One region of the Stenotrophomonas sp. 22LJNL06-5-1 genome, then DNA from elsewhere that is predicted to be linked to it. Evidence: predicted binding sites of a transcription regulator. Region 1 holds the regulator's gene; the other holds the start of a gene.
The links. Region 1 encodes FliA, which starts transcription of late flagellar genes. Its sites were predicted from a motif close to TAAAGTTTNNCNNNCNNNGGCCGATAA; they were not measured.

Region 1 (15,065 bases):
GCCCGGCCAATGGACCCACCTGCCCTTCGATCGCACGCGCATGGTCGCTCGCCACCTGGCTGCAGGCAGCCGCCTGCTGGTGAAGGTGGATGTGCTGAAGGACGCCATGCACCAGGTCAACCACGGCACCGGCCGTGATGTCAGCAACGAATCGGCCGCCGATGCGGGCGCCCCGCTGCAGGTGGACTGGCACAGCGACAGTGTTCTGACGATTCCCCTCCACCTCGCCAGCGACACCCCCCAGTAGCGCCACGCCACGCGTGGATGGGGCCGCCCCGCTCCCTGCCTCGGAAGATCCCCGCCATGCGTGGATAGGCAACGGCCCATCACGGAACAGATCTTGCACGCACCCCGGCATCCCCTGCCGCAGTGCCCGTGATGTCCGAGAACGAATCCGCCGGCGAAAAGACCGAACAACCTACCGAAAAACGCCTGCGCGACGCCCGTGAACAGGGCAACCTGCCGCGCTCGCGCGAACTCGGCACCGCCGCCGTGTTCGGCGCCGGCGTGCTGGCGGTGATGGCCATGAGCGGTTCGATAGGCCGCGGCGCCAGCGCCTGGATGAAGCACGCGCTCAGCCCCGAACAGAGCCTGCGGCAGAACCCGAAGGAACTGTTCGGCCACTTCGGCGACCTGCTGCTGCAGTTCATGCTGGTGATCGCGCCGCTGGTGCTGGTCTGCCTGCTGGCCAGCTTCGTCGCCCCGCTGGTGATGGGCGGCCTGCGCTGGTCGCAGAAGGCGTTGCTGCCTGACATCAACCGGATGAACCCGATGAGCGGGCTCAAGCGCCTCTATGGCCCCGAGGCCATTGCCGAGTTCACCAAATCGCTGCTGCGCGTGGCGTTCGTCGGCGTCGCCGCCGGACTGGTGGTCTGGACCGGCTTCGACACCCTGCGCGGGCTGATCCACCACCCGCTGGAGACCGCCATCACCGACGGCCTGGGCTTCACCCTGCGCCTGCTGCTGGCCACCGCCGGCGCCATGCTGGTGCTGGCCGCCATCGATGCCCCGTACCAGCGCTGGAACTGGATGCGCAAGCTGAAGATGACCCGTGAAGAGCTGCGCCGGGAAATGAAGGAAAGCGAGGGCAGCCCCGAGGTCAAGGGCCGCATCCGCCAGCTGCAGCAGCAGATGGCCAACCGCCGGATGATGGAAGCGGTGCCCACTGCCGACGTAGTGGTGGTCAACCCGACCCACTACGCGGTGGCGCTGAAGTACGAGGGCGGCGCCATGAACGCCCCCACCGTGGTCGCCCTTGGCGTGGACGAGACCGCCCTGCGCATCCGTGAAGTAGCCGACGGCAACAAGGTCGCGATCGTCTCCGCCCCGCCTTTGGCACGCGCCTTGTATCGGGAAGGCCAACTCGGAAAGGAAATCCCCGTGAGACTGTATTCGGCCGTCGCCCAGGTCCTGTCCTACGTCTACCAGCTGCGCGCCTGGCGCACTGGCCCGATGCCGGACGCCCCGCACATCCAGGTGGATGAATTCGGCAAGGGAGGCCGCCCGTGAGCGCCCAGCCCTCCACCGGTTTCAACACCCGCCGCGCCCTGGAAATGATCCGCCAGGGCCTTGGCGCGCCGCTGATCGTGCTGGCCCTGCTGGCCATGGTCGTGGTGCCGCTGGCAGCGCCGGTGCTCGACGCGCTGTTCACCTTCAACATCGCCATCTCGCTGATGGTGCTGCTGGCGGTGGTCTACGTGAAGCGCCCGCTGGACTTCACCATCTTCCCGATCGTGCTGCTGATCACCACCATGCTGCGGCTGGCGCTGAACGTGGCCTCCACCCGCGTGATCCTGCTCAACGGCCAGAACGGCCACGACGCCGCAGGCAAGGTCATCGCTGCCTTCGGCGAATTCGTGATCGGCGGCAACTACGCGGTGGGTATCGTGGTGTTCGCGATCCTGACCATCATCAACTTCGTGGTGATCACCAAGGGCGCCGGCCGCGTCTCGGAAGTGACCGCGCGCTTCATCCTGGACGCGATGCCCGGCAAGCAGATGGCGATCGACGCCGACCTCAACGCCGGTTTGCTGACGCGTGAAGAAGCCAAGCTTCGCCGCGAGGAAGTCCGCGAGGAAGCCGACTTCTACGGCGCGATGGACGGTGCCAGCAAATTCATCCGCGGCGACGCCATCGCCGGCATCCTGATCCTGTTCATCAACATGCTCGGCGGCCTGGCCGTGGGCGTGCTGCAGCATGGCATGCCGTTCGGCGACGCGGCGGCCACCTACACCCTGCTGTCGATCGGTGACGGCCTGGTGGCGCAGCTGCCGGCCCTGCTGGTCTCCAGCGCCGTGGCCATGCTGGTCACCCGCGCCTCGCGTTCGCAGGACATGGCCCAGGCCATGACCGGCCAGGTGTTCGGCCAGTACCGCGCGCTGGCGATCACCGCCGGCATCATCGGCGTGGTCGGCCTGGTGCCGGGCATGCCCAACGTCGCTTTCCTGACGCTGTCCGCGATCCTCGGCTTCATCGCCTGGAAGGTCTATCGCAAGGGCAAGGCTCCGGCCGCCGACGCCGCGGCCGGCGGCACCGATGCCGCCGCACTCAATGCACTGGGCCGCCAAGCCGCGCCGGCACCGACTGCGGAACTGAGCTGGGACGAGCTGCGTCCGGTCGATCCGCTGGGCCTGGAGGTCGGCTACCGGTTGATCCCGCTGGTGGACGCCAACCAGGGTGGCGAACTGATGGCGCGCATCAAGGGCGTTCGCCGCAAGCTGACCCAGGACGTCGGCTTCCTGATCCCGTCGGTGCATATCCGCGACAATCTGGAACTACCCGCCAACGGCTACCGCGTGCTGGTGCACGGCGTGCCGGTAGCCACCGCCGAGATCCACCCCGACCGCGAGCTGGCCCTGGACCCGGGCAGCGCCCTCGGCGCGCTGGAAGGCATCGCCGGCAAGGACCCCGCGTTCGGCCTGGATGCCACCTGGATCCAGCCGCACCAGCGTGCCCAGGCAGAAACGCTGGGCTACACCGTGGTCGACCCGGCCACCGTGGTCGCCACCCACCTCTCGCACCTGATCCGTGAGCACGCGCCGGAACTGCTCGGCCACGAAGAAGTGCAGCATCTGCTGGCCAACCTGGCCAAGAGCGCACCCAAGCTCGTCGAAGATCTGACGCCGAAGGCGCTGCCGCTGTCGGCGGTGGTGCGCGTGCTGCAGAACCTGCTGGTCGAACGCATTCCGATCCGCCAACTGCGCAAGATCGCCGAAGCACTGGTCGAACACGCGCCGAACAGCCAGGACCCGGCCGTGCTGACCGCCACCGTGCGCACCGCACTGGGCCGCTTCATCGTGCAGGAGATCGCCGGAATGTCGGCGGAGCTGCCGGTGTTCACCCTCAACCCGCAATTGGAACGTGTCTTGCAGGAGTCCACGCAGGGCAACGGCGCCGCGCTGGAACCCGGACTCGCTGAGCGACTGCACCAGAGCCTGGCCGAATGTGTCAGCAAGCAGGAAGCCCGCAACGAGCCCGCGGTCGTGCTGGTACCTGGCCCGGTGCGCGCCGCGCTGGCCCGCCTGGTCCGCCACAGCGTTCCGTCGCTGTCGGTCCTGGCCTACAGCGAGGTGCCGGAGGACAAGCGCCTGAAACTGGTCGGAACGATCAGCTGACGCCGCCCTCCGATGCGCCAGAAAACAGACACCACTTTCGAACCAACGCAACAGACAGATACCAAGGGGAACCCGCACCGTGCAGACCACCGACCACCCGAGTTCTCCGACCGCCACCCCGCCGTCTTCGTCCCGTGACCACAGCATGAAAATCAAACGATTCGTCGCCGCCGACATGCGCTCGGCCATGAACCTGGTGCGCAAGGAACATGGCCCTGACGCCGTGATCCTGTCCAACCGCCGGATCGAGGAAGGCATCGAGATCGTCGCCGCCGCCAACTACGATGAGAGCGCCGTGCAGCGTGCGCTGGAAGCCTCGCGTCGCGACATCGCTCCGCCGCCGGCGCCGAAGCCGCGCACCGCCGCCGACGCGGTGATCGCCGCCGTCACCCGCCGCCGCAGCAGTACCCCGGCGCCGGAACCGGTCGCCGCCACCACCTCGGCCGTGGCCGCCCTCGCCCGCGCTGCGGTCGGCGCCACCGGCCGCACCCTGGACAGCGCCGACGAGATCGTGCCGACCCGCGGCAGCACCGGCTTCGCCGCCACCCTGGCGCGTGCCGCCGTCAACGAACCGGCGCTGCCGGAACAGATCTTCGCTCCGTTCGCCGAAGCCCCCGTTGCACCGGCACCTGCCAACGCCGTGCCGGCCAACCGCGCCCACTTCCAGATCGATCCGCCGCAGGCTGCGGATCACGAAAGCCCGGCCCCGACGGTGCAGCCGCCGCCGCTGCCGGCCGCTGCTGTGGCCGCCACCCAGCCGGGAATCGCCGCCAGCGAACCGGCACCGGCTGAAGCCAGCGACGAAACCGACCCTGCCCCCGTGCTGGCCCCGGCACCGACGCTGACCGTGGTTGCCCAGGACGACGCCGAGATCCGCCAGCTGCGCCAGGAAGTGGCGGGCATGCGCCAGGTGATCGAGCGCGAAATGAACCGCTTCACCGACGAGCGCCTGCGCGGTTGCCCGGTGCGCGCCACTGCGCTGGACCTGATGGACGAGTACGGCTTCGACGCCGGCCTGGCCCGCGACGTGGCCATGCAGATCCCGCTGGAGACCGAGGCCCACCGCGGCCGCGGCCTGATGCTGGGGCTGATTTCGCGCAAGCTGCCGATCGCCCCGGTCGACCCGCTGGAAGAAGGCGGCGTGATCGCCCTGGTCGGCCCGACCGGCGCCGGCAAGACCACCACCATCGCCAAGCTGGCCTCGCGCTTCGCCGAGAAGCACGCGCCGCGTGACGTCGCCCTGGTCACCACCGACACCACCCGCATCGGTGCCCGCGAGCAGCTGTACGGCTACGGCCGCCAGCTCGGCATCGCGGTGCACGAGGCCAACAGCGGCACCGACCTGGACCAGCTGCTGGAACGCCTGAAGGACTACAAGCTGGTACTGATCGACACCGCCGGCCTGGGCCCGCGCGACCGCGCACTGGCCGCCCAGCTGCAGTGGCTGCGTGCCGCCCGCCAGGTGCGCACCCTGCTGGTGCTGCCGGCCAACACCAGCTTCGGCGACATGGACGAGGTGGTCCGCCGCTTCGGCGCCGCCAACCTGCAGGGCCTGGTACTGAGCAAGCTGGACGAGACCGGCCGCTTCGGCAACGCCCTGTCGGTGGCCGTGGACCACGCCCTGCCGATCACCTGGGTGACCGATGGCCAGGACGTTCCGGAGGACCTGCACCGGGCCAGTGCAGCCAATCTCGTACTTCGCCTTGAAGATTTGCGCCGCGCGGCCGATATGCCCTGCAACCCGGAGTTGAACCATGCCGTCGCGTGAGTACGCCAAGCTGACCAAGACCTTCCCGCTGTCGGCCACCCGCAGCGAGCCGCTCGGCCCTGTGCGCACCATTGCCGTCACTGGCGGCAAGGGCGGCGTGGGCAAGACCAACGTTTCGGCCAACCTGGCCGTGGCGCTGGCCGGCATGGGCAAGCGCACGCTGCTGCTGGACGCCGACCTCGGCCTGGCCAACATCGACGTGATCCTGGGGCTGAATCCCACCTTTACCCTGGCCGACCTGGTCGCCGGCCGCTGCACGCTGGACGACGTCATCGTCGAAGGCCCGAACGGGGTGCTGGTGGTGCCGGCCGCGTCCGGCCGCCGCCACATGGCCGAACTGGCCCCGGCCGAGCACGTCGGCCTGGTCAACGTGTTCTCCGAACTCGAGCGCGAGTTGGACATCATGGTGGTGGACACCGCCGCCGGCATCACCGATGGCGTGCTGACCTTCTGCCAGGCCGCGCAGGACACCGTGGTGGTGGTCTGTGACGAGCCGGCCTCGATCACCGACGCCTATGCGCTGATCAAGGTGCTGTCGCGCGAGCGCGGTGTGGACCGCATCCAGGTGGTAGCCAACATGGTGCGCGACCCTAACGAGGGCCGCGTGCTGTACGAGAAGCTGACCCGCGTCTGCGAGAAGTTCCTCGCCGATGTCTCGCTGAACTACCTGGGCTGCGTGCCGCAGGATGACTGGCTGCGCCTGTCGGTGCAGCGCCAGCAGCCGGTGGTGAAGGCCTACCCGTCCAGCCCGGCCGCGCTTGCGATCACCGAGATCGCGCGCCGTACCGCACGCTGGCAGGCGCCGACCGAACCGCGCGGCGGCGTTGAGTTCTTCCTCGAACGCATCCTCAAGCAGCGAGGGGTGGCCGCATGAAAGGCGCAGCCCAGTACAGGGAAGTCCAGCGCTCGGCGGCCAACGAGGTCATCGCCCAGCATTCGGACCTGGTGCGGCGCATCGCCCACCACCTGGCCGCACGCCTGCCGGCGAGCGTCGAAGTCGACGACCTGATCCAGGCCGGCATGATGGGCCTGATCGAAGCGTCGCGCAGCTATGACGCCGACCAGGGTGCTTCGTTCGAGACTTACGCCTCGATCCGCATCCGCGGTTCGATGATCGATGAGATCCGCCGTGGCGACTGGGTGCCGCGCTCGGTGCACCGCCGTGCACGTGATGCCGCCGCCACCATCCGCCGCCTGGAACAGAGCAGTGGCCGTGCCGCCAGCGCCACCGAAGTGGCCGCCGCGATGGAGATGCCATTGCCCGAGTACCTGCGGCTGATGGAAGACGCCGCCCGCGGCCAGGTGCTGAGCCTGGAATCGCGCATCGAGGACCAGGGCGAGCTGGACACCGTGGCCCAGGGTGGTCCGACCCCGCAGCAGGTGCTGGAGCGCGGCGAGTTCGGCCGCGAGCTGGGCAAGGCCATCGGCCACCTGCCCGAGCGCGAACAGCTGGTGCTCTCGCTCTACTACGAGCAGGAACTGAACCTGAAGGAGATCGGCGCGGTGCTCGGCGTGAGCGAGTCGCGGGTCTGCCAGATCCACGGCCAGGCGGTACTGCGCCTGCGTGGCCGGCTGAAGCTGTTCGAGGCTGCCGACGCCGGCCTCGAAGAATGAACATCCCCGAGGCGGCTGCCCCCGGCCGTCCGGAATGAACAACAAAGGAATTCTGCTTTGAACAAGAACATGCGCATCCTGATCGTCGACGACTTCTCGACCATGCGTCGAATCGTCAAGAACCTGCTGGGCGATCTGGGCTTCACCAACACCGCCGAAGCCGAGGACGGGCATGCCGCGCTGTCGCTGCTGCAGAGCCAGCCGTTCGATTTCGTGGTGACCGACTGGAACATGCCGGTGATGACCGGCATCGAGCTGCTCAAGGCGATCCGTGCCGATGCCAAGCTGAAGACCCTGCCGGTGCTGATGGTCACTGCCGAAGCCAAGCGCGAGCAGATCATCGAAGCCGCCCAGAGCGGCGTGAACGGCTACATCATCAAGCCGTTCACCGCGCAGACGCTGGAAGAGAAGCTCGGCAAGATCTTCGAACGCCTGGCGGCCAGCGCCTGATGGATACCACGGTCGACAAGAACGCCCTCGCCCTGCGCCTGCAGGAAGCCCTGGACGCACTGGAGTCCGGTGACGAGGCCGCCTGGCGGCAGCGCATCGACGGACTGGTCGCGCTGCGCACGCAGCCGATGATGAGCGGCCTCTCGCGGCTGGCCCGCGAACTGGGACAGGCGCTGGGTGAACTACCGACCGTACCCAGCGAAGCCGGCGAACTGGACGATGCCTGCGCGCGCCTGGACCACGTGGTGGCGATGACCGAACAGGCCACGCACCGCACCCTGGACCTGGCCGAGGAATGCCGCAGCCTGACCGAACAGCTGCGCGCCGAAGGCCTGCAGCCTGGCCAGGACGCGCAGCTCGAGCGCATCCGCCACAACCTGACCGAGATCGCCCTGACCCAGAGCTACCAGGACCTGACCGGGCAGATCATCCGTCGCGTGGTCGGCATCGTCCGCCGCGTGCACGAAGGCTTCGGCGCACTCGGCCTGCCGCCGGAACAGCATCGCACCGACCCGGAACTGGCCGGGCCGGCACTGAAGGGACTGGACCGCCACGCGGTCTCGCAGAACGACGCCGACGACCTGTTGTCGGATCTGGGGCTGTAAGCATGAGCGCGGTATCCGACGACATCACTGCCGATTTCATCATCGAGGCACAGGAAATCCTGGATCGCCTCGGCGAACAGCTGGTGTCGCTGGAGCAGGCACCGCAGGACAGCGATCAGCTCAACGCGGTGTTCCGCGGCTACCACACGCTCAAGGGCGGCGCCGGCTTCCTCGGCGTCACCGCCATGGTCGAGCTGTGCCACGCCGCTGAAGAAGCGCTGGGCGCCGCCCGCGCCGGCCAGGCGGTGCTGCAGGCCCACCACTTCGACGCGGCCCAGCAATCGCTGGATTACCTGCAGTCGATGCTGGATGCCGTGTCTTCCGGCACCGAGCCAGGCTATGCGCCGCCGGACCTGATCGCCCAGTTCGACGTACATGGCAGCGCCGTGGCTGCACCCGCCACCGCAGCACCCTCTGCGGGCGGCAGCGACCTGATCACCGACGACGAATTCGAGGCCCTGCTCGACCAGCTACACGGCGGCAATGCACCGACCGCCGTCGCGCCGGCAAAAAAAGCCGACGACGGACTGATCAGCGAAGACGAGTTCGAAGCCCTGCTCGACCAGCTGCACGGTGGCGCCGCACCGGGCACCAAGCCTGCCGCTGCCGTGGCGCCGGCACCGGTTGCAGCCCCGCGACCGGCCGCCGCACCGGCACCGGCGGCAAAGCCGGCTGCCAAGCCGTTGGCCGAGGCCGAACACACGGTGCGCGTGGACACCAAGCGCCTGGACGCGATCGTCAACCTGATCGGCGAACTGGTGCTGTCACGTAATCGGCTCAAGACTCTGCGTGCACGCCTGCGCGATGAAGAGCTGGACCGCGCCGTGTCCACCCTGGACATCGCCACGGCCCGCCTGCAGTCGGCGGTGATGCGTACCCGCATGCAGCCGGTGGGCAAGGTCTTCTCCCGCTTCCCCAAGGTTGCCCGCGACGTCGCCCGCTCACTGAAGAAGGAAGTGGACCTGGAGCTGATCGGCGCCGAGACCGAGCTCGACCGCAACCTGGTCGAAGCGCTGGCCGACCCGCTGGTGCACCTGGTCCGCAACGCCATCGACCACGGCGTGGAAATGCCCGACCTGCGCGAGGCGCAGGGCAAGCCGCGGATGGGCCATGTACGCCTCTCGGCGCAGCAGGAAGGCGACTACGTCAGTATCGAGGTGCAGGACGATGGCGCCGGCATCGACCCGGAAAAGCTGCGTGCCAAGGCGCGCGAGAAGGGCCTGATCGATCCCGAAGCGGCCGCCCGCCTGAGCAGCGAGGAATGCCTGCATCTGGTGTTCCTGCCGGGCTTCTCGACCAAGCAGCAGGTCACCGACATCTCCGGCCGCGGCGTCGGCATGGACGTGGTGCAGTCACGCATCCGCGAACTGAGCGGCCAGATCCAGATCCAGTCGGAGCTGGGCCGTGGCAGCCGCTTCCTGATCCGCGTGCCGCTGACCCTGGCGATCCTGCCGACCCTGCTGGTGCAGGCAGGTGAGGACGTCTACGCGTTGCCCCTGGCGCGCGTGATGGAAGTGCTGCACGCGCCGCGCACGTCGCTGGGCTGGTTCGATGGCCGTGCCGTGCTCGACCGCCGCTCGCACACCCTGCCGCTGGTCGATCTGCGCCAGTGGCTGGATGTGACGCCCGCCGCCTCGCCCCTGCTGACCATCGTGGTGCTGCAGGCCGGCGAAGCGCGCTTCGGGCTGGTCGTGGACCAGGTGCGCGGGCGTGAGGAAGTGGTCATCAAGCCGCTGCCGAAAGCCCTGCGCGGCCTGCGCGGTTATGCCGGTGCAACCTTGATCGGCGATGGTCGCATGGCCCTGATCCTGGACGTGGACGGGCTGCGATGACCCCCGCCGGGCGTCCCCCGGCGACCCGAAAACTGTGACTACCGTCTGTACGCGATCTACCGGTGTCTCAAGTCCCATTCATACACGCCGATACCGGAACCATGGATAGACTCAGCCTCATTGGACTCTTTCTCGCCCTGGCCTCGCTGGTCGGTGGCAGCATCCTCAAGGGCGCCGGCCTGGCGTCGTTGTGGTCGCCTGCGGCGTTCGTGATCGTCATCGTCGGCACCGTCGCCGCGATCCTGCTGCATACCTCGCCGGCGGTGTTCAAGCATGCGTTCAAGATCGTGCGCTGGGTGGTGCGCCCGCCGCACAGTGATCGCCGCGAACTGATCCAGCAGATCGTCGAGTGGAGCAACATCGCCCGCCGCCAGGGCCTGCTGGGCCTGGAATCGCAGGTGGAAGCACAGCAGGACCCGTTCCTGCGCAAGGGCCTGCAGCTGCTGGTAGACGGCGTCGAACCCGAATCGATGCGGCACATGCTGGAAATCGAACTGGGCAGCCAGGAGCACCAGGACCAGGCCGCCGCCAAGGTCTTCGAAGCAATGGGCATCTACGCCCCGACCCTCGGCATCATCGGCGCCGTGCTCGGCCTGATCGCGGTGATGAAGAACCTGGCCGACCCGAGCAAGCTCGGCCACGGCATCGCCGCTGCGTTCACCGCCACCATCTACGGCATCGCCTCGGCCAACCTGCTGTTCCTGCCGGTTGCCGCCAAGCTCAAGAGTGTGATCTCGCACAACACCCGCGACCGCGAAATGGTCATCGAAGGCCTGATCTCGATCGCCCAGGGCGAGAACCCGCGCAACATCGAAACCAACCTCTCCGGCTTCCTGCACTGACATGGCCCGCCGCAAGCACCACGAAGAGCACGCCAACCACGAAGCATGGGCGATTCCCTATGCCGACCTGATGACGCTGCTGCTCGCCTTCTTCGTGGTCATGTACGCGATTTCCTCGGTCAACGAGGGCAAGTACCGGATCATGGCCGACGCGCTGACCGATGCCTTCGGGGGCGCACCGCGCACGATCAATCCGGTGCAGGTGGGTAACAAGCAGGTGCAGGGTGGCGGCTGGGACAGCCCCTCGGTGATCAAGTCCGGCACCAAGATCGGGCCCTCGGCGCCGGCGCCATTGCACGACCCGACCCTGCTGCCATCGATGGCCTCGCAGATGCGCATGCCGGTGTCGGTGCACAACCAGGAGCAGATCGCGCGGGCCGAGCGCCAGCTCAACAGCATCGCCGACCGCCTCACTGCCGCACTGGCGCCGCTGATCGACCGCGGCATGATCAGCGTGCGCCGCACCGAGCTGTGGATCGAAGTCGAGATCAACAGCGACATCCTGTTCCCCACCGGCTCGGCGGCGCTGGACGTGCATGCGCGGCAGACCCTGGCCAGCCTGGCCGAGGTCCTGCGCGACGTGCCCAACAGCGTGCGCGTGGAAGGCCACACCGACAACGTGCCGATTGCCACCGCCACCTTCCCGTCCAACTGGGAACTGTCGGCCGGGCGTGCGGCCAGCGTGGTGCACCTGTTCGCCGACCAGGGCGTGCAGCCATCGCGGCTGGCGATGGTCGGCTACGGCCAGTTCCGCCCGCGCGAAGAGAACGACAGCGCGCAGGGCCGCAACCGCAACCGCCGGGTGATGGTCATCATCCTGGCCGACACCTCGCATTCGGTGGACCCGCTTGGCCAGCGCCTGAACGCAGCCACCGGTGCCACCCAAAGCACCGACACCGAACAAGCCGCGGCAACTCCGGCTACCGCCCCCACCTCCCCCATCGCACCGGTGAAGTTGCCGCCGGTGCCGGCTGGCAGCCGCGTCGGCGCCGCCGTTCCCCCGGCAATGAAGGAGTAAACCGATGCGCATCTGGGCAGTCGCCAACCAGAAGGGCGGAGTCGGCAAGACCACTACCACCCTCGCCCTCGGCCGCGGCCTGGCCGCGCTCGGCCATCGCGTGCTGCTGATCGACCTCGATCCACATGCCTCGCTCAGCCGCGCCTTCGGCGTGCCGGTGGACCCGCCGCCGGCCGGCGTACTGGAACTGTTCGGCGCCCCGCCGGCCGATCTTTCCAGCCTGTGCCATGCCAGCAACATCCACGGCCTGGACTATGTCTGTGCACAGTCCGCGCTGGCCACACTGGAGCGCCGCAGCGCCAACCAGCCCGGCCTCGGCCTGGCCCTGCAGAACGCTCTGGCGCGCCACCAGGGCCAGCATGACTACATCCTGCTGGACTGCGCACCGACCCTCGGCCTGCTGATGATCAACGCACTGGCCGCAGCCGACCGCCTGATCATCCCCACCCAGGCCGAGCCACTGGCGCTGCATGGCCTGGATGGCATGGTCCGCACCGGCGAGATGGTCGAGCGCTCGCGCCGCCGCCCGCTGCCGATCTCGATCCTGCCGACTCTGTTCGACCGCCGCACCCGCGCCGGCAACGAGTCACTGCGCACCATGCAGGACCGTCATGGCAGCCGCGTGTGGGAAGACGCCATTCCGATCGACACCCGCATCAGCAACGCCTCCGGCCTGACCCTGCCAAGCGTTGGTGAGGACTACCCGGGCCGCGGCCTGGCCGCCTATCGCCGCGCCCTGAACTGGATCCTCGGCGAGGATGCCCGCGCCCTGGAGCAGGCCGCATGAACAGCACCGGCGTACTGGACGACTATCTGGACGAACTGCTGGGCGAAGCGATCGCCGTGGCGCCACCGGTTGCACCGCCACCGGCCAGCGACGAAGCGTGCCCGGTGATTGCAGCGGACACCGAACGCGAGCCGACATGGGACGATCTGCCGGCCGAAGTGATCTACGAAACGGAGACTGTTGCCGCTGCCCCGGCAGAGGACGACGCAGCACTGGAAGCCGCCTTCGAGGCCGCCGCAATGCCGGTCGCCGCTCCCGAACGAGAACCGACCTGGGACGATCTGCCGGCCGAAGTGATCCACGAGACCTCCCCTGCCCCGGTCGCCGCCAAGGCAGGTCCGGAACCCACCTGGGACGATCTGCCGGACGAAGTGATCTACGAGACCGATCCGGCCGACAGCCTTCGCCTGGCCCACACTGACAGCCCCGGCCTGCAGGCTGCGTTCGAGGCCGCAGCCGGCGGCGAGGACGTTCCTGCGCCACCACCGGCCGTAGTCGCAGCACCCGCTCCAGTGGCGCGCACCGATGCCGCCCCGCCACCGCGCGTGGCCGTGGACGCGCCAGCAGGCAACCGTCCGAACAGCTGGCAGGAACTGCAGGCACAGGCACACCGGCCCGCCAGCAGCCCGCATCCGCAGAACCGTCGCGCCGGCGAGCGCACCTCGCGCTGGCTGCGCCTGCGCTGCGGCACCCAGGCGTATGCACTGGAACTGCTGAAGGTGCAGGAAGTGGTGCTGCCGGTGCCGCTGCTGCCGTTGCGCGGCACCGCGCCGGCCATGCTCGGCATCATGAACCTGCGTGGCCAGGTGGTGCCGGTGATGGATCTCGGCCTGCACCTTGGCGCGGCGGCCGCCGAAGACGACTCACAGACCCGCATCGTGGTGCTGGAGGAAGACGGCGAGACCATCGGCCTGCGCGTGTCGGCGGTGGAAGATGTCGCCAACCTCACCGATTCGCAGATCGAGCCGCCGGATACCGCGCGCATCTGCCAGATCTCCAACGACCTGTTCCGTGGCGTCGCCCGGGTCAGCCAGCGCCCGATGATCCTGCTGGATGCCACACGGTTGTTGAGCTGAGCTGGAAAAAGGGGACGGAGGGGATTAAGTCGCAAGTGGCTCGACGCTTTGCGCCGACGCGGTGCCTGTCGGGGACGCCGTTGCCGAGGGCGGCTGCAGTAGAGCCAGGTCGATTGCGACTTAATCCCCTCCGTCCCCTTTTCAACAGCGACCGCATCGACGCACCGCGTCGATTCCCCTAAAGAACCCTGCCGGGGTGCCGTTATGGATCACGGAACCGTTTGTCCGGAGCAACGATGAGCACTGTCGAACTGGGTGGGGATCTCGGCATCGAGAGCACCGCCGAGCTCAAGAACCGCCTCGCCCCATTGGTGGCACAGGCAGGCGAGCTGACCCTGGATGCAAGCCAGGTCGCCCGCATCCACACGGCCGCCGTGCAGGTGCTGTGTGCGTTCGTGCAGGCCCGCCGCGAGGCAGGCCTGGGCACCGGCTTCCACGGTTGCACCGCAACCTTCCGTGACGCCGCGCGCCTGCTGGGCGTCACCCAGGCCCTGGGCCTGGACGTAACCCATGACAACCTGAAATCTGTGGAGAACGCTGCATGAGCGCACGTATCTTGGTGGTGGACGATTCGGCGTCAATGCGCCAGATGGTTTCCTTCGCCCTCACCTCGGCCGGTTTTGCCGTCGAAGAAGCCGAAGACGGCGCGGTCGCGCTCGGTCGTGCCAAGGGCCAGCGCTTCAATGCGGTGGTCACCGACGTCAACATGCCGAACATGGACGGCATCGCGCTGATCCGCGAACTGCGCCAGCTGCCGGACTACAAGTTCACCCCGCTGCTGATGCTGACCACCGAATCGGCCGCCGACAAGAAGTCCGAAGGCAAGGCCGCCGGCGCCACCGGTTGGCTGGTCAAGCCGTTCAATCCGGAACAGCTGGTCGCCACCGTGCAGAAAGTGCTGGGCTGATCGCCCGCCACCGCTCCCCCTCTTCGCTTCCGGACCACCACTGCCATGAGCATGGACCTGCAACGCTTCCACGCCACCTTCTTCGAGGAGAGCCGCGAAGGCCTCGACGCGATGGAGGCTGGCCTGCTGGCCCTGGAATCGGGGCAGCAGGACGCGGAGATCATCAATTCGGTGTTCCGCGCCGCCCACTCGATCAAGGGCGGCGCCGGCACCTTCGGCTTCGACGCGATCGCCGGCCTGACCCATGTGCTGGAGACGCTGCTCGATGAGCTGCGCGCCGGCAAGCGGGCACTTGAAGGCCATGCCGTCGACGCCATGCTGTCCTCGGTGGACGTGCTGCGCGCCCTGCTGCGCGAAGCCGAACACGGCCAGGCTGCCGATCCGGCTGCAGTCGCTGCGGTGAAGGCGCGCCTGGAAGCGGTTCTTTCCGGCCAGGCCGCAGCGAGTGCCCCGGCTGCCGCCGCAGCCAAGGTGGACGATACGCCGGAAGCCTGGCAGATCGGTTTCACTCCGGCACCGTCGCTGTTCATGAGCGGCAACGACCCGCTGCGC
Region 2 (15,065 bases), on a different contig from region 1:
CCGCCGAGCTGAAGCCGCCGGTGGTGGCCGACCTGCCCAGCTTCCTCGCCGACGATGCGCGCTTTGCGATCGCGGTGGCGCCGCTGGAAGATGGCTTCGCACTGGACGATCCGCGCATCGCGGTGCTGACCGAGCGCCAGCTGTTCCCCGAGCGCGCCGGCAGCACCCGCCGCACGCGTCGTGCCGGCCGCGAGCCGGAAGCGATCATCCGCGACCTCGGCGAACTGACCGAGGGTGCACCGATCGTGCACGAAGACCATGGCGTCGGCCGCTACCGTGGCCTGATCGCGATGGATGTCGGCGGCATGCCCGGCGAATTCCTCGAAATCGAATATGCCAAGGGCGACCGCCTGTATGTGCCGGTCGCGCAGCTGCACCTGATCAGCCGCTACTCCGGTGCTTCGGCGGAAACCGCGCCGCTGCATTCGCTCGGTGGCGAGCAGTGGAGCAAGGCCAAGCGCAAGGCCGCCGAGAAAGTACGCGACGTTGCTGCCGAACTGCTGGAGATCCAGGCCCGGCGCCAGGCGCGTGCCGGCCTGGCCCTGCAGGTGGACCGCGCGATGTACGAGCCGTTCGCGGCCGGCTTCCCGTTCGAGGAAACGCCGGACCAGCTGGCCGCCATCGACGCCACCCTGCGCGACCTGGCAAGCAGCCAGCCGATGGACCGTGTGGTCTGCGGCGACGTCGGCTTCGGCAAGACCGAGGTCGCGGTGCGCGCGGCGTTCGCCGCCGCCAGTGCCGGCAAGCAGGTGGCCGTGCTGGTGCCGACCACGCTGCTGGCCGAGCAGCACTACCGCAATTTCCGCGACCGCTTCGCCGACTATCCGATGAAGGTCGAGGTGCTGTCGCGCTTCAAGAGCACCAAGGAAATCAAGGCCGAGCTGGAGAAGGTGGCCGCCGGCACCATCGACGTCATCGTTGGCACCCACCGCCTGCTGCAGCCGGACGTGAAGTTCAAGGACCTGGGCATGGTCATCGTCGACGAGGAGCAGCGTTTCGGCGTGCGCCAGAAGGAAGCGCTGAAGGCGCTGCGCGCCAACGTGCACCTGCTGACCCTGACCGCCACGCCGATCCCGCGAACGCTGAACATGGCCATGGCCGGCCTGCGCGACCTGTCGATCATCGCCACGCCGCCGCCGAACCGGCTGGCGGTGCAGACCTTCATCACCCAGTGGGACAACGCGCTGCTGCGCGAAGCCTTCCAGCGCGAGCTGGCACGCGGTGGCCAGCTGTACTTCCTGCACAACGACGTGGAAAGCATCGGCCGCATGCAGCGCGAGCTGTCCGAGCTGGTGCCGGAAGCGCGCATCGGCATCGCCCACGGGCAGATGCCCGAGCGCGAGCTGGAAAAGGTGATGCTGGACTTCCAGAAGCAGCGCTTCAACGTGCTGTTGTCGACCACGATCATCGAGTCGGGCATCGACATCCCCAACGCCAACACCATCATCATCAACCGCGCCGACCGCTTCGGCCTGGCCCAGCTGCACCAGCTGCGTGGCCGCGTCGGCCGTTCGCACCACCGCGCCTACGCGTACCTGGTGGCCCCCGACCGCCGCTCGATCACTCCGGACGCCGAAAAGCGCCTGGAAGCCATCGCCTCGATGGACGAGCTCGGCGCCGGCTTCACCCTGGCCACGCACGATCTGGAGATCCGCGGTGCCGGTGAACTGCTCGGCGAGGACCAGAGCGGGCAGATGGCCGAGGTCGGTTTCAGCCTGTACACCGAGCTGCTGGAACGCGCGGTGCGCAGCATCAAGCAGGGCAAGCTGCCCGACCTGGATGCCGGCGAGGAAGTGCGCGGTGCCGAAGTCGAGCTGCATGTGCCGGCGCTGATTCCGGAAGACTACCTGCCGGACGTGCACACCCGCCTGACCCTGTACAAGCGCATTTCCAGCGCGCGCGACAGTGATGCGCTGCGCGAACTGCAGGTGGAGATGATCGACCGCTTCGGCCTGCTGCCGGATGCGGCCAAGCACCTGTTCGCCATCGCCGAGCTGAAGCTGAAAGCCAACGTGCTGGGCATCCGCAAGCTGGACCTGGGCGAGAACGGTGGCCGCATCGTGTTCGAGTCCAAGCCGAACATCGACCCGATGGCGGTGATCCAGCTGATCCAGAAACAACCGAACCTCTACGCCATGGAAGGGCCCGACAAGCTGCGCATCAAGCACCCGCTGCCGTTGCCGGAAGACCGCTTCAATGCGGCCCGCGCCCTTCTGACCACCCTCGCCCCGGGGTGATTGCCCCCCGAACACCCCGCACCGGTCCCCACCCGGTGCGGGCGGATGACCATGTTTCCTGACGCCGTACCCGCCCCCGACCTGCTGCACGCGCAGGCCTGCCTGATCGATGCCCTCTCGATGTCGCTGCAGATGCGCGACGCCTACACCCGCCACCATTGCGACCGCGTCGGCCTGCTCGCGCAGCGCCTGGCCACGCACTGCGATCTCGATGACGATGCCTGTTCGCAGATCGGCCTGGCCGCGCGCTTCCATGACATCGGCAAGATCGGCATTCCCGACGATGTACTGCTGACACCGCGCCGGCATACCGACGAGGAACGCGCGATCATGCGTGAGCATCCGGTGCGCGGCGAACACATCTTCCTCGCCACCGGCCGCAGCGACGCGGCACCGGTCGCACGCCTGATCCGCGCCCATCACGAGGCCTTCGATGGCAGCGGCTATCCCGACGGCCTGCGTGGCGAGAGCATTCCACTGGGCTCACGTATCGTCACCGTTGCAGATGCCTACGATGCCATGACCAGCGTACGCCCCTACCGCGCGGCGATGGAACGCGAGACTGCGTTGCGCATCATCGACGAGCAGTCCGGCGGACTGATCGATCCCTACGTGCTGCAGCGCTTCCATCGCATGCTGGCGCAGGAGCCAGAGTTGGCCTGACTGATGCTCTGGCTGGCTCGTCGGTAGAGTCGACTGCTAGTCGACTGCTCTTCGTACCGATCGCGAAAATCCCGCGCTGCGCGCGATAGTCGACTAACAGTCGACTCTACCAGTCCGCTCCTCGCTACCGGTCTGGAAGACAAAAGGCCCGGCGTTCGCCGGGCCTTTCGCATCACGCATCACGTGCGATCGATTACCAGATCACCACGCGCTTGTCGTCGGCACGCACCATCGCGTCGCCGGCCTTGCACTGGAATGCAGCGGCATAGGACGGCATGTTCGACGGTGCACCGTTGGCACGGAAGTTGGCCGGCGCATGCGGGTCGGTGTTCAGGCGGACGCGCAGCTCACCATCGGTGAAGTTGCGGCGCCACACGGTGGCCCAGTTCATGAAGAAGCGCTGGTCCTGGCTGTGGCCATCAACCTCGACATTCGCCTTCGGGTCTTCCTTCAGCGCCATCTGCAGCGCGTCGTAGGCCACGGTCAGGCCGCCCAGGTCGCCGATGTTCTCGCCCAGGGTCAGCTTGCCCTTCACGAACACGCCCGGCACCGACTCATAGCCGTCGAACTGTGCGACCAGCTGGTCGGTACGCTCGGTGAAGGCCTTGCGGTCGGCGTCGGTCCACCAGTTGTCGAAGTTGCCGTTGGCGGCGAACTGGCTGCCCGAGTCGTCGTAGCCGTGCATCATCTCGTGGCCGATGACCGCACCGATGCCGCCGTAGTTCAACGCCGGATCGGCCTTGGCGTCGAAGAACGGCGCCTGCAGGATCGCCGCCGGGAACACGATCTCGTTCTTGGTGGCGTTGTAGTACGCGTTGACGGTCTGCGGGGTCATGCCCCACTCGGTCTTGTCCACCGGCTTGCCGATCTTGTCCAGCATGTAGCGGTAGTTGAACGCACGTGCCGCCTGCATGTTGCCCAGGTAGCTGTCACCGTTGGTCTGCAGGCCCGTCCACTCACGCCACTTGTCCGGGTAACCGATCTTCGGGGTGAAGCTGGCCCACTTTTCCAGCGCCTTCTTCTTGGTTTCTTCGCCCATCCACGGCAGCTGCTCCAGGCGCGCCTTCAGCGCCACCGAGAGGTTCTCCACCAGGTGCTGCATGGCCACCTTGGACTCGGCCGGGAACACGGCGTCGACGTACAGCTGGCCAAGGGCTTCACCCATGCCACCGTTGACCGACTCCAGCACGCGCTTCCAGCGCGGCTGCATTTCCTTCTGGCCACGCAGGGTGGTGCCATAGAAATCGAAGTTGGCCTTCTCGAACTGGCTGCTCAGGTACGGCGAGGCGTCGTCGATGGTGTGGAAGCGCAGATAGGCCTGCCAGGTGCTGGCCGGCACATCGGCGAGCATCTTGTCCATTTCACCGAAGAAGCCCGGCTGCGCCAGCGAGAACTTCTGCGCGGCCGGCACCTTCAGGGTGTCGAACAGCGCAGTCCAGCTGAAGTTTGGGGTCAGCTTGTCGGCGTCTGCGGCGCTGAGCGGGTTGTAGCGCTTGGCCGGGTCACGCATTTCGATGCGCGACATCGAGGCCTTGGCCAGGCGGGTTTCAAAGGCCATCACGGCCTTGGCCTGCTCGGCCGCCTGCGCGGCGTCCACGCCGGACAGGGTCAGCACCTGGGCGATATAGGCCACGTAGGCATCGCGGATCTTGGCCTGCGCGTCGTCGAAGTAGTAGCCCTTCTCCGGCAGGCCCAGGCCACCTTGGCCGACGTAGGCGATGACGTTGGCCGAATCCTTGTAGTCGGCATTGGCGAACAGCGAGAACAGCACGCCTTTGCCCTCAGCCTGGCTGTCGCGCAGGTACTGGGTGATGGCGGCGGTATCGTTCAGCGCGGTGATCTTGTCCAGCTGCGGCTGCAGCGGCGCGAGGCCGGCGGCTTCGATCTTGGCTTCGTCGTTGCCGGTCTTCCAGATATCACCGATCTTGGCTTCCACCGACCCGGCCTTGGCCTGACTGGCGGCGGCCTGCTGGACCAGCGCGTGCTGCACTTCCAACGAGCGCTCGCGCAGGATCTCGAAGCTGCCCCAGGTGGTCTGGTCGCCCGGCACCGGGTTGGCCTTCAGCCACTTGCTGTTGACGAAGCCATTGAGGTCGGTACAGGCCGAAATGGAGGGGTCCAGATCGGCGCTGTTGAGCGAGATCAGCGCAGTCTTGATCTGCGACTGATCGAAGGCCGGCTTTGCATCGGCGCTGGCGGCCGGTGCGGTTTCATTCTTGCCACAGGCGGCCAGCGAGGCAGCGATGGCGAGGGTCAGGCCCAGCGGGGCCAGGTTGCGGAAGTTCATGAGGCTCTCCTGCGGGTAATTTCACAGGGTAGCCGGGAAGGCCCGCGGCGGGGACCGGCCAAAGGTCACAGGGGGAACGCCCCTGGCCGTAATCGGGCAGGTGCGGACCGTTGGTCCGCACGCACCCAGCAGAGCAATACCCACCAACGGCGGGTATCTACCGCGCCTTGCCCTGGTTGGCCACGGCTTCAGCAGCCTTGCGCGCCGCTTCCGGGTCGCCCAGGTAGCGGAACGACTGCACGGTCAGATCATCGTTCAGTTCGAACAGCAGCGGGATGCCGGTCGGGATGTTCAGCTCGAGGATTTCCTCGCGCGAAACATTGTTGAGGTACTTGTACAGCGCGCGCAGCGAGTTGCCGTGGGCGGTGACCAGCACGGTCTTGCCGTCCTTCAGCTGCGGCGCGATGGCGTCGTGCCAGTACGGCAGCACGCGGTCCAGGGTGGTCGCCAGCGATTCAGTGCCCGGCAGCGCGTTGCGATCCAGGCCGGCGTAGCGGCGGTCATGGATCGGGTGGCCCGGATCTTCCAGGTCCATGGCCGGCGGCGGGATGTCGTACGAACGGCGCCACACCTTGACCTGGTCCTCGCCGTGCTTGGCGGCGGTCTCGGCCTTGTCCAGGCCCTGCAGGCCGCCGTAGTGGCGCTCGTTGAGGCGCCAGGACTTGTTCACCGGCAGCCAGTCCTGCTCCAGCTCGGCCAGCGCACCCTGCAGGGTGTGGATGGCGCGCTTGAGCACGGAGGTGTGGGCGACGTCGAACTGCAGGCCTTCCTCGCGCATCAGGCGACCGGCGGCGGCCGCTTCCCGGCGCCCCTGCTCGGTCAGGTCGACATCGACCCAGCCGGTGAAGCGGTTGTCCAGGTTCCACTGGCTCTGGCCATGGCGCAACAGTACGAGTTTACGGGTCACTGCAGGGTCTCCAACGCGAGGAAAGGCAGGTCGGCATTGTAGCCCCGGGCGCCACTCACCGGGCCGTGGCACCGCGCATGCGATGCTGTGACCAATGAATACGGTGATCGACCCCGGACGCTGGGAAGGCAGCGTCGCCGCCGCCCGCGAGCAGCAGATCCAGCTGGCCGGCCGCGTGGAGCGCCAGGACCGCCTGCCACGCAACGTGCGCTGGCTGGCCGGGCTGGATGTCGGCTTCGAGGACAACGGCGCCATCACCCGCGCCGCGGCGGTGCTGCTGGATGCGAAGACGCTGCAGCCCGCAGCGCAGGAGATCGCGCGGATTCCTACGGTGATGCCCTACATCCCCGGCCTGCTCAGCTTCCGCGAGCTGCCGGCACTGCTGGCCGCACTGGCGCTGCTGCCACGCACGCCGGACCTGGTGTTCGTCGATGGGCACGGCATCAGCCATCCACGCCGGCTGGGCGTGGCCGCGCATCTGGGCGTGGTCACCGACCTGCCGAGTATCGGTGTGGCCAAGTCGAAACTGGTGGGCCGGTTCGTCGAACCAGGTGCCGAGGCCGGTGCGCATACGCCGCTGCTGGATGGCGATGAACAATTGGGCTGGGTGCTGCGCAGCAAAGTGCGCTGCAAGCCGCTGTTCGTGGCCGGCGGCCATCGGGTCAGTGCGGATACCGCGCTGGCCTGGGTGCAGCGCACCTTGCATGGCTACCGGCTGCCGGAGCCGACCCGGCTGGCGGATCGGCTGGCGTCCCGACGGGACGAATAGCCACGCCGGGCACCACCCGCCGCGGCCCCCAATTTCAATCAACGATGCACGTGGCCGCGATGGCCCTGCGCGTCCTCGCCGTGGTCGTGACCCTCATAGCCCTCGTGCTCGCCGCCCTTGGCCGGCGTGGGCTCACCACAGGCTTCGCCGCAGTGGTCCGCTTCGAGCTGCAGTGTCACGTGCTCGATGCCGAAGTCATCGTGCAGGCGCCCGCCCAGTTCACGGCGCAGCGCATCGGCATCGGTGCCGTCACGCATCACGATGTGCGCGGTCAGTGCCGGGGTGCTGGAGGCCAGCGCCCACACATGCAGGTCATGCACGTCCAGCACCGCAGCGTGGCCGGACAGGCTGTCACGCACCTTGGACACGTCCATGCCCTTGGGCACGCCTTCCAGCAGCACGTTGATCGCCTCACGCATCAGCACATAGGTGCGCGGCAGCACCCACAGGCCGATCAGTACCGCCAGGATCGGATCGATCGGCTTCCAGCCGGTCCACTTGATCAACAGCGCGCCAGCAATCACCGCCACCGAGCCGAGCATGTCCGCCCACACTTCCAGGTAGGCACCCTTCACGTTGAGGCTCTCGCCGCTGCCGGCCTGCAGCAGGCGCATCGAGATCAGGTTGATGACCAGGCCCGCCGCCGCAATCACCAGCATGCCCGACGAGGCAATCTCCTGCGGCTCGCGGAAACGCCCAATGGCCTCCCACAGGATGTAACCGGCGACCACGAACAGCATCGCACCGTTGATCATCGCGCCCAGCGCTTCCAGCCGTGCATAGCCGTAGGTGCGACGTGCATCCGGCGGGCGCCGGCTCAGCCGCACCGCGACCAGCGCGATCATCAATGCCAGTGCATCGGTGGCCATGTGCGCCGCATCTGACAGCAGCGCCAGGCTGTTGGTCCAGAACGCGCCCACCACCTCGACGACGAGGAAGGTGGATGTCAGGCCGAGTGCCCACCACAAGGGTTTCTCGTGGCGGATCTCGGACGGTAGGTGATCGTGGTCGTGGCCCATGGCAACAGCTCCTTTGCGATGCGGTGCAGGCTACGCCGTGCTGGCGAGGGAGACTATTACGGTGTTTATAACATTGCAGGCGCGCAGGTCCGGAGCCGCCGGGCATGGCCCGGCGCTACCCAGTAGCGCCAGGCCGTGCCTGGCGAGCCCAGCGGAACGACGCCCGCCTGCGATCAGAACCCGAAACGCAGGCTGGCCCAGTACGCGCGGCCCGGCTCGTTGTAGGTCGCCGCGCCGGCATCGCTGCTGTTGGCCTCGCGGAACAGGCGCTTGTCGGCCAGGTTGTTGACGCCGAAGCCGAAGCTGACCGTCTCGGTCACCTTGTAGCGCGCGCTCACGCCCCAGATGTTGTACGCACCGCGATCCTGCAGTGCGATCGACGGGTCGCAGGTACCGGTGCAGCGCGGATCATTGTTGATGTTGGTGGTGGCCGGCTTCTGCTTGCCGTAGAACGTGCCGGTCAGCAGCATCGACAGCTTGTCGGTGGCCTGCCAGTCCAGCATCGTGTTGACGGTGTACTTCGGAATAACCGACAGCGGCTGGCCGGTGCTCTTGTTCTCGTTCTCCACCATGTAGGTGAAGTTGTTGCTCCACTTCAGGCGGTTGCCCTGCTCGCCCAGCAGCGGGATCACCAGGTTGCCTTCAAGCCCCTGCACGATCGCCTTGGGTGCGTTCTCCCAGCGGAAGATGCGGCCCCTGGTGTCGGCAGTCAGGCCGATCTGGTTGTAGCCGGCCTGGATTTTGTCCTTGTAGTCGTTGTGGAAGTAGGTCAACGACGCCTGCCAGCCGCTCTGCGGTGCCCACTCGATGCCCAGCTCCTTGTTCAGGCTGGTTTCCGCCTTCAGGTCCGCGTTGCCGCGCATGTAGCAGCCGGCGCCCAGGCTCGGCAGTGCATTCGGGCAGCCATTGCCACGGGTGTAGTACAGATAGTCCGGATTCGACTGGTACAGGTTCGGTGCCTTGAATGCACGGGCGATACCGCCCTTTACCACCCAGTCGCTGTTGATGCGGAACTGCGCATTGAGGCTGGGGCTGGTGTTGTTGCCGAACTGGCTGTGGTGGTCGAAGCGCAGGCCCGGGGTAACGATCCAGCGCTCACCCAGGTAGATGTTGTCTTCCACGAACACGGCCGTGGTCTGGGCGTCGGACTTGCCGCGTGCGCGATCGGCCGACAATCCCGGGAATCCGCCGCCGCTGCTGCTGGACTGGCTCATCGAATACGGGTCGGTCAGGCGGCTGTCGAGGTACTCGAAACCCAGCGTCCAGATGTTCTCGGCACCACCCAGCGTGGTCGGGAAGCTAACTTCGCCGTCCAGCTGGTAGTTGCGCAGGCGCGAGGTCGACCAGTCGGTGCCGTTGAAGCTGCCTTCCGGGCCACCGGCCAGGCCTTCGTTGATGCGCGAGTTGTTCACCGCCTCCACTGCGGCCGTCACCCGCGAGGTCACGTCACCCCAGCGGCCGCGATGGGTGATCGCGCCCGTGTTGCGGTACATGCGGTTGGTCTCGGCCTGCTGCTCGGCCAAGGCCCCCAGATCGATCGGTGTCGAGGTACCGGTGGTGCTGACCGCGCGGTCGCCAGCATAGATGTTGCCCTGGCGGCTGGTGCCGGCTTCGAATTCGACCACCTGGTTGGCGGTCACGTCCCAGCGCAGCAGCGCGTTGACATCGCGGTTCTTGACGCCCTCGCGGCCGGCCGGCGGCACCGCGTTCGGATTCGTCGCGAAGTCACGGTTGAGTTCCAGCGAATCGGCGTCGGTCTTGTTGAGATTGCCGTACAGGCGGAACGACAGGGTGTCGGTCATCGGCCCGCTCAGCTGCAGTCCGACGCGCTCGCTGCCGCCTTCGGCGCTGTGCTCGGGCACCAGGCCATACAGGTCGACCGCACCGGTCAGGTCGCCGGTCGGGCGCTTGGTGATGATGTTGACCACGCCGCCAGACGCACCCGAGCCATAGCGTGCCGCCGCCGGGCCGCGCAGCACTTCGATGCGCTCGATCATTTCCGCTGGCACCCAGTTGGTGTCACCGCGCGTATTGCGCTCACCGCTGCGGCCCATGCGCACGGCATCGCGTGCGCCGATGCGCTTGCCATCGACCAGGATCAGGGTGTTTTCCGGGCCCATGCCACGCAGATCGATCTGGCGGTTGTTGCCGTACTGGCCCGAGGCACTGTTGCCGGTCAGGTTGACGCCGGGCATGGTCCGCAGCAGCTCGGCGATGTCGTTGGCCGGCGGGCGCCGGGCAATGTCCTCGGCGGTGATGGTCGAGGTACCCAGTGCCTGACGCGCGATCTGCGAGGCGGTGACGTGCACCGTGTCGATATCGGTGGCGTCGGTTTCGGCCTGGGCGGTCAGGGCGCTGCCCGCCAGCAGGACGGCAACGGCAAGCGCCAGCGGGCGCGGCGAAAGGACAACGGCAGGAGACATGATCAGGACCTTCTGGCAGGGCTACGGGGCCTCTGGCAAAGGGCTTGAGGCAACGACGAGGGGGAGGCGGAGCAGTCCTGCAGGCACCTGCAGCCCGTTCCGTGCGCGCATTCTCCCACCAATGCGATTGATTCTCAAATGCGTTCACTCATTGCCGCAGCGGCGCCGATGTGGTTTGCGCACCGTGCAACCCTGCACCGCGCGTAAACTGGCCGGCTAACCCGCCATCAACCGTATGCCGCCGCGGCCGATACCCGTGGTTTGCCGTACGCAGTCAGAGATCGACGTGGAACCACCCCAATTGGACGATGCCAGCCAGCCGCTGGCCGAGGCCTGGCAGCACTGCCTGCTCCAGGCCGGCCCTGCCGCCACCGCGCTGCTCAAGGCCGCTGCCACCGATGCCCCACCCGCGCTGGCCCAGCGCTTTTACGAAGTGCTGCTGCAGGACGGGCGTGCACGCCGCTTCCTGTCCCATGACCAGGTCAAGCAGCGCCTGCAGCCGGCCATGCAGCGCTGGCTGGTGCAACTGCTGACCACCGAGGCCTCCGGCATCGCCACCACCGTCGCCTCGCAGCGGGTGATCGGCGACGTACACGCACGGGTCGGCATCCCGGTCGACCTGGTCACCCGCGGTGCGCGCGTGCTCAAGCACGAGCTGTTCGTGCGCCTGCGCGACGACGCGCCCGACAGCGCGACCGCATTTGCCGCCATCGCCTGCCTCAGCGCGATCATGGACATCGCCATGGAAGGCATGACCCTGGCCTACACCCATGCGCGAGAGCGCTCCACCCGTGCCGACGCCGCCTACCGGCTGTTCTCGCTGGTACAGAACGTCGGTACTGAACGCGAGCGCCAGCGCGCACTGCTGCTGGACTGGGAGAACGCCCTGCTGTACGCACTCGCCGGTCATGTGCAGGCCAGCGACAACGCCAGCCTGGCCACCTCGGAGTTCGGCCTGTGGTTCACCCACAAGGGCATCCCCAGCTTCGGCGAAAGCAGCGAAACGCAGCAGGTGGGCCAGTTGATGGCCCGCATTGACGGCCACCTGCAGCGCGCCAGCGGCGATGCTCCGGCGCAGCGACTGGCGGTGCTGCCGGCCATCCGTGAGGACCTGGCTGCAATCCGCACCCTGATGACACTGCTGTTCGAGCGCATCGGCGAACTGGATGCCGGCAGCGACGCGCTGACCAACCTGCTCAACCGTCGCTTCCTGCCCACCGTGTTGCGTCGGGAAATCGAGCTGGCCACACGCAACCGCACACCGTTCTCGCTGCTGCTGCTCGACCTGGATCATTTCAAGGCAATCAACGACGGCCACGGCCACGATGCCGGCGACCGCGCGTTGCAGCACGTGGCCGGCCTGCTCGGCCAGCTCACGCGTGGCAGCGACTACCTGTTCCGCTATGGCGGCGAAGAATTCGTGGTGGTACTGGTGGCCGCCAGCGAATCGCAGGCGACCGTCATCGCTGAGAGCCTGCGCCGGCAGATCGCACAGTCGCCGGTAGCGCTGGCCAATGGCCAGGTGCTGGAACTGACCGCCAGCATCGGCGTGGCCGGTCACGATGGTCATCCGGATTACGAGCGGCTGATGGCACGTGCCGACGCCGCGATGTACGAGGCCAAGCGCAGCGGCCGCAACCGCGTGGTGGTGGCCAGCGAGGCATTGCAGGAAGCCCCCGGGCGGCGCGCGCTGCAGCGATGACGGCAGGACAGGTAGAGTCGACCGCTGGTCGACTATCGCGCGCAGCGCGGGATTTTTCGCACGCTGGGCGAAGAGTGGTCGACTGACAGTCGACTCTACCGACAGCCGGCTCGATCGATACGGCGCCCAGCCGCTGCTTTCACCGCCCCCACCCGCCACGCTGCCCACCACAGCAGCGCCAGCAACGCGATGCCTGCCCCCAGCAGGCACACGGCAGGCCAGCCATGCCGCACCTGCATCCAGGGTCCCGCCGCCGCGCCTGCACCACTGCCCAGCGCATAGAACAGCATGTACAACGCCACCAGGCGCCCATGCTGTTCTGCCGGTGCACGCAGCAGCAATGCCTGGTTCGAGACATGTAGTGCCTGGCCGCCGAGGTCGAGCACGACCACACCCAGCAGCAGCAAGGACAGCGACTGCGGCAGGCCCAGCAGCGGCCACCACGCGACCAGCATCAGCAGCAGCGCACCAAGGCTGACCCGATGCGTGAAACCACGGTCCATCCAGTGCCCGACACGTGCAGCCATCAGCGCGCCGACCACGCCGGCCAGGCCGAGCGCGCCGATGGCTGCGGTCGACCAGTGCAGCGGCGGTGCCGACAGCGGCAGGGGTGCCGCCGCCCAGAACACATTGAGGCCGGCAAACAACAGCAATGCCATCGGCCCGCGCTCGCGCAGCGTTCGATCCCGGCACAGCATGCCCAGCATCGAGCCCAGCAGCTCGCGCCAGCGTGGAGGAACCGACGGCACCGGCACTGCGGGCAGGCGCCGCCACAGCATCGCCGCCAACACCGCCATCACCACCGCTGACAGCAGGTAGACCGTCTGCCAGCCAAAGGCCGCCGCCACCGTACCGGACACCACGCGCGCCAGCAGCAGGCCGATGAACACGCCGCCCTGCACCACACCGACCACGCGACCGCGCTGCTCGGGCGGTGCCAGCATGGCGGTATAGGCAATCAGGCCCTGGGTCAGCGCGGTGCCCAGCAAGCCGGCCAGCAGCATGCCCGACAACAACCAGCTCGCCGTGCGTGACGCCGCCAGCCACAACAGGGCCAGCACCAGCGCGATCAACTGCAGCCGCAGCAGGCGTCGCCGGTCGCCGCGGTCCGCCAGCGGCAGCAGGCCAAGCAACGCCAGCACGCTGCCGGCCTGGGTGGCAGCCAGCACCGCGCCGGCCACGGCCCGGTCCAGCGCAAAGGCGCGTGCAAGCTGATCCAGCAGCGGCTGCGCGTAATAGACATTGGCGACGCTGGCGCCTGCGGCAACCGCAAGCAGGACCAGCAGCGGCCGGGGAATAGATGCGGCACTCATTTTTGGTTGCAATTTGAAACCAGATGCAGGCTATCGCCATTGGTTTTAAACTGCAACCACATTCGGAGATACCCAGCATGCACGCCGACAGCCCCTGTCCTGTAGCCCGCACTGCCGACCTGCTCGGTGACCGCTGGGCATTGCTGGTGATCCGCGACGCGTTCGACGGCATCACCCGCTTCGGAGATTTCCAGCGCAGCCTCGGCGCGGCGCGCAACATCCTCAGCGACCGCCTGCGCCGGCTGGTCGAGGCCGGCATCCTGCGGCTGCAGCCGGCCTCCGATGGATCGGCCTACCAGGAGTACGTGCTTACCGCCGCTGGCCAGGAACTGTTCCCGCTGCTGGTCGCGCTGCGCCAGTGGGGAGAGCGCCATCGCTTCGGTGCAGGCGAAGCCCATTCACAGCTGATCGAATCGGCGACGCGGCGGCCGCTGCCCTACATGCAGCCGCATGGGCGCGACGGCCAACCGCTTCAGTCCACCGCCACCCGCGTGCGCAAGCTCAAGGACGACGGGCGCGACACCTGATCCGCCCATTCGCGCACACCGACGAACGCCCGCGCCGGTTAGCATCGGGTCTTTCCGCCACCGGATGCCGCCGATGTCGCGCTATCGCCCCTCCCTGCTGACCGCCCTGCTGTTGCCGCTGCTGGCCTGCGCCACAGCAACCACGCAGGCCCGCGAGGTTGCCGCGCCCGCCGACCACGTGCAGGCCGATGGCCCCTATGTGTTCCGCCAGGGCAACCAGCTGCAGGCCAGATGGATCTGCGACGACAAGGTCGAGTCGCACACGCTTGCCACGCAGGCCGCAGGCACCGACATCGCCCCGCGTTGCGGCTACGAGCACACGCTGCATGTGGCTGCCCCGAATGCACCTTCGGTCTCGGTGCTGCCGGCCGTGCCGCGTATCGTGGCGCTGTCCGACATCCATGGCCAGTACGGGCTGCTGGTGCGCCTGCTGCGTGCCCACCAGGTCATCGATGCACAGGACCGCTGGGCGCTGGGCAAGGACACCCTGGTCATCGCCGGCGATGTGTTCGACCGTGGCCCGCAGGTGACCGAGGCCTTCTGGCTGCTGTACGGCCTGCAGCAGCAGGCGGCCGCCGCCGGCGGCGCAGTGCACTTCGTGCTCGGCAACCACGAGACCATGGTGCTGTACGACGACCTGCGCTACGTCAACCCGAAGTACCTGCGCAGCGCCCAGCTGCTGGGCCGCAGCTACCCGCAGCTGTACGGTGCCGATTCGGTGATCGGGCAATGGCTGCGCACCCGCCCGGTGCTGTTGAAGATCGGCGACACCCTGTTCCTGCACGGCGGCATCTCGCCCGAGGCAGTGCAGCTGGCGCTGGACCCGGCGCGCACCAACGCGGCCTACCAGGCCTCGCTCGGCCTGCCCAAGGCCGAAGTGAAGGCCGACCCGGCCACCGCACCGCTGTATGACGGCAAGACCAGCCCGATCTGGTACCGCGGCTATTTCGATGGCCGCCTCGACACCGCTGGCGTGCAGACCGTGCTCGACCGCCTGCAGCTCAAGCGCATCGTGGTCGGCCATACCTCGATGCCACACGTCAGCAGCTTCCACGGCGACCGCGTGATCGCCATCGACAGCAGCATCAAGAACGGCGAGAACGGCGAACTGCTGTTCATCGAAGATGGCAGGCTCAGCCGTGGCCTGCTGGACGGCTCGCGGGTGCCGCTGGCGCAGGGTGAGCCAGGCCTGCAGGACTGAATGGCGGGACAGTGCGA

Region 2: a site for FliA is predicted at 10,533-10,559, ahead of AC13GF_RS01110 (GGDEF domain-containing protein). Genes of this name have one in related genera too.

The regions. Positions count from the first base shown of each region.
Region 1 covers NZ_JBSPUE010000012.1:79,303-94,367, forward strand. Annotated here, with positions in the region: gene AC13GF_RS20420 (CocE/NonD family hydrolase) at 1-247, shown strand, start outside; gene flhB (flagellar biosynthesis protein FlhB) at 379-1,509, shown strand; gene flhA (flagellar biosynthesis protein FlhA) at 1,554-3,614, shown strand; gene flhF (flagellar biosynthesis GTPase FlhF) at 3,760-5,382, shown strand; gene AC13GF_RS20440 (MinD/ParA family ATP-binding protein) at 5,369-6,256, shown strand; gene AC13GF_RS20445 (RNA polymerase sigma factor FliA) at 6,253-6,996, shown strand; gene cheY (chemotaxis response regulator CheY) at 7,054-7,446, shown strand; gene AC13GF_RS20455 (protein phosphatase CheZ) at 7,446-8,051, shown strand; gene AC13GF_RS20460 (chemotaxis protein CheA) at 8,054-9,883, shown strand; gene AC13GF_RS20465 (flagellar motor protein) at 9,985-10,725, shown strand; gene motD (flagellar motor protein MotD) at 10,727-11,743, shown strand; gene AC13GF_RS20475 (ParA family protein) at 11,748-12,530, shown strand; gene AC13GF_RS20480 (chemotaxis protein CheW) at 12,527-13,606, shown strand; gene AC13GF_RS20485 (STAS domain-containing protein) at 13,843-14,151, shown strand; gene AC13GF_RS20490 (response regulator) at 14,148-14,513, shown strand; gene AC13GF_RS20495 (chemotaxis protein CheA) at 14,559-15,065, shown strand, end outside.
Region 2 covers NZ_JBSPUE010000001.1:236,308-251,372, forward strand. Annotated here, with positions in the region: gene mfd (transcription-repair coupling factor) at 1-2,237, shown strand, start outside; gene AC13GF_RS01080 (HD-GYP domain-containing protein) at 2,283-2,900, shown strand; gene AC13GF_RS01085 (M13 family metallopeptidase) at 3,094-5,187, opposite strand; gene gpmA (2,3-diphosphoglycerate-dependent phosphoglycerate mutase) at 5,345-6,094, opposite strand; gene nfi (deoxyribonuclease V) at 6,189-6,863, shown strand; gene AC13GF_RS01100 (cation diffusion facilitator family transporter) at 6,902-7,882, opposite strand; gene AC13GF_RS01105 (TonB-dependent siderophore receptor) at 8,056-10,305, opposite strand; gene AC13GF_RS01110 (GGDEF domain-containing protein) at 10,592-12,007, shown strand; gene AC13GF_RS01115 (MFS transporter) at 12,103-13,320, opposite strand; gene AC13GF_RS01120 (winged helix-turn-helix transcriptional regulator) at 13,398-13,847, shown strand; gene AC13GF_RS01125 (metallophosphoesterase) at 13,921-15,048, shown strand.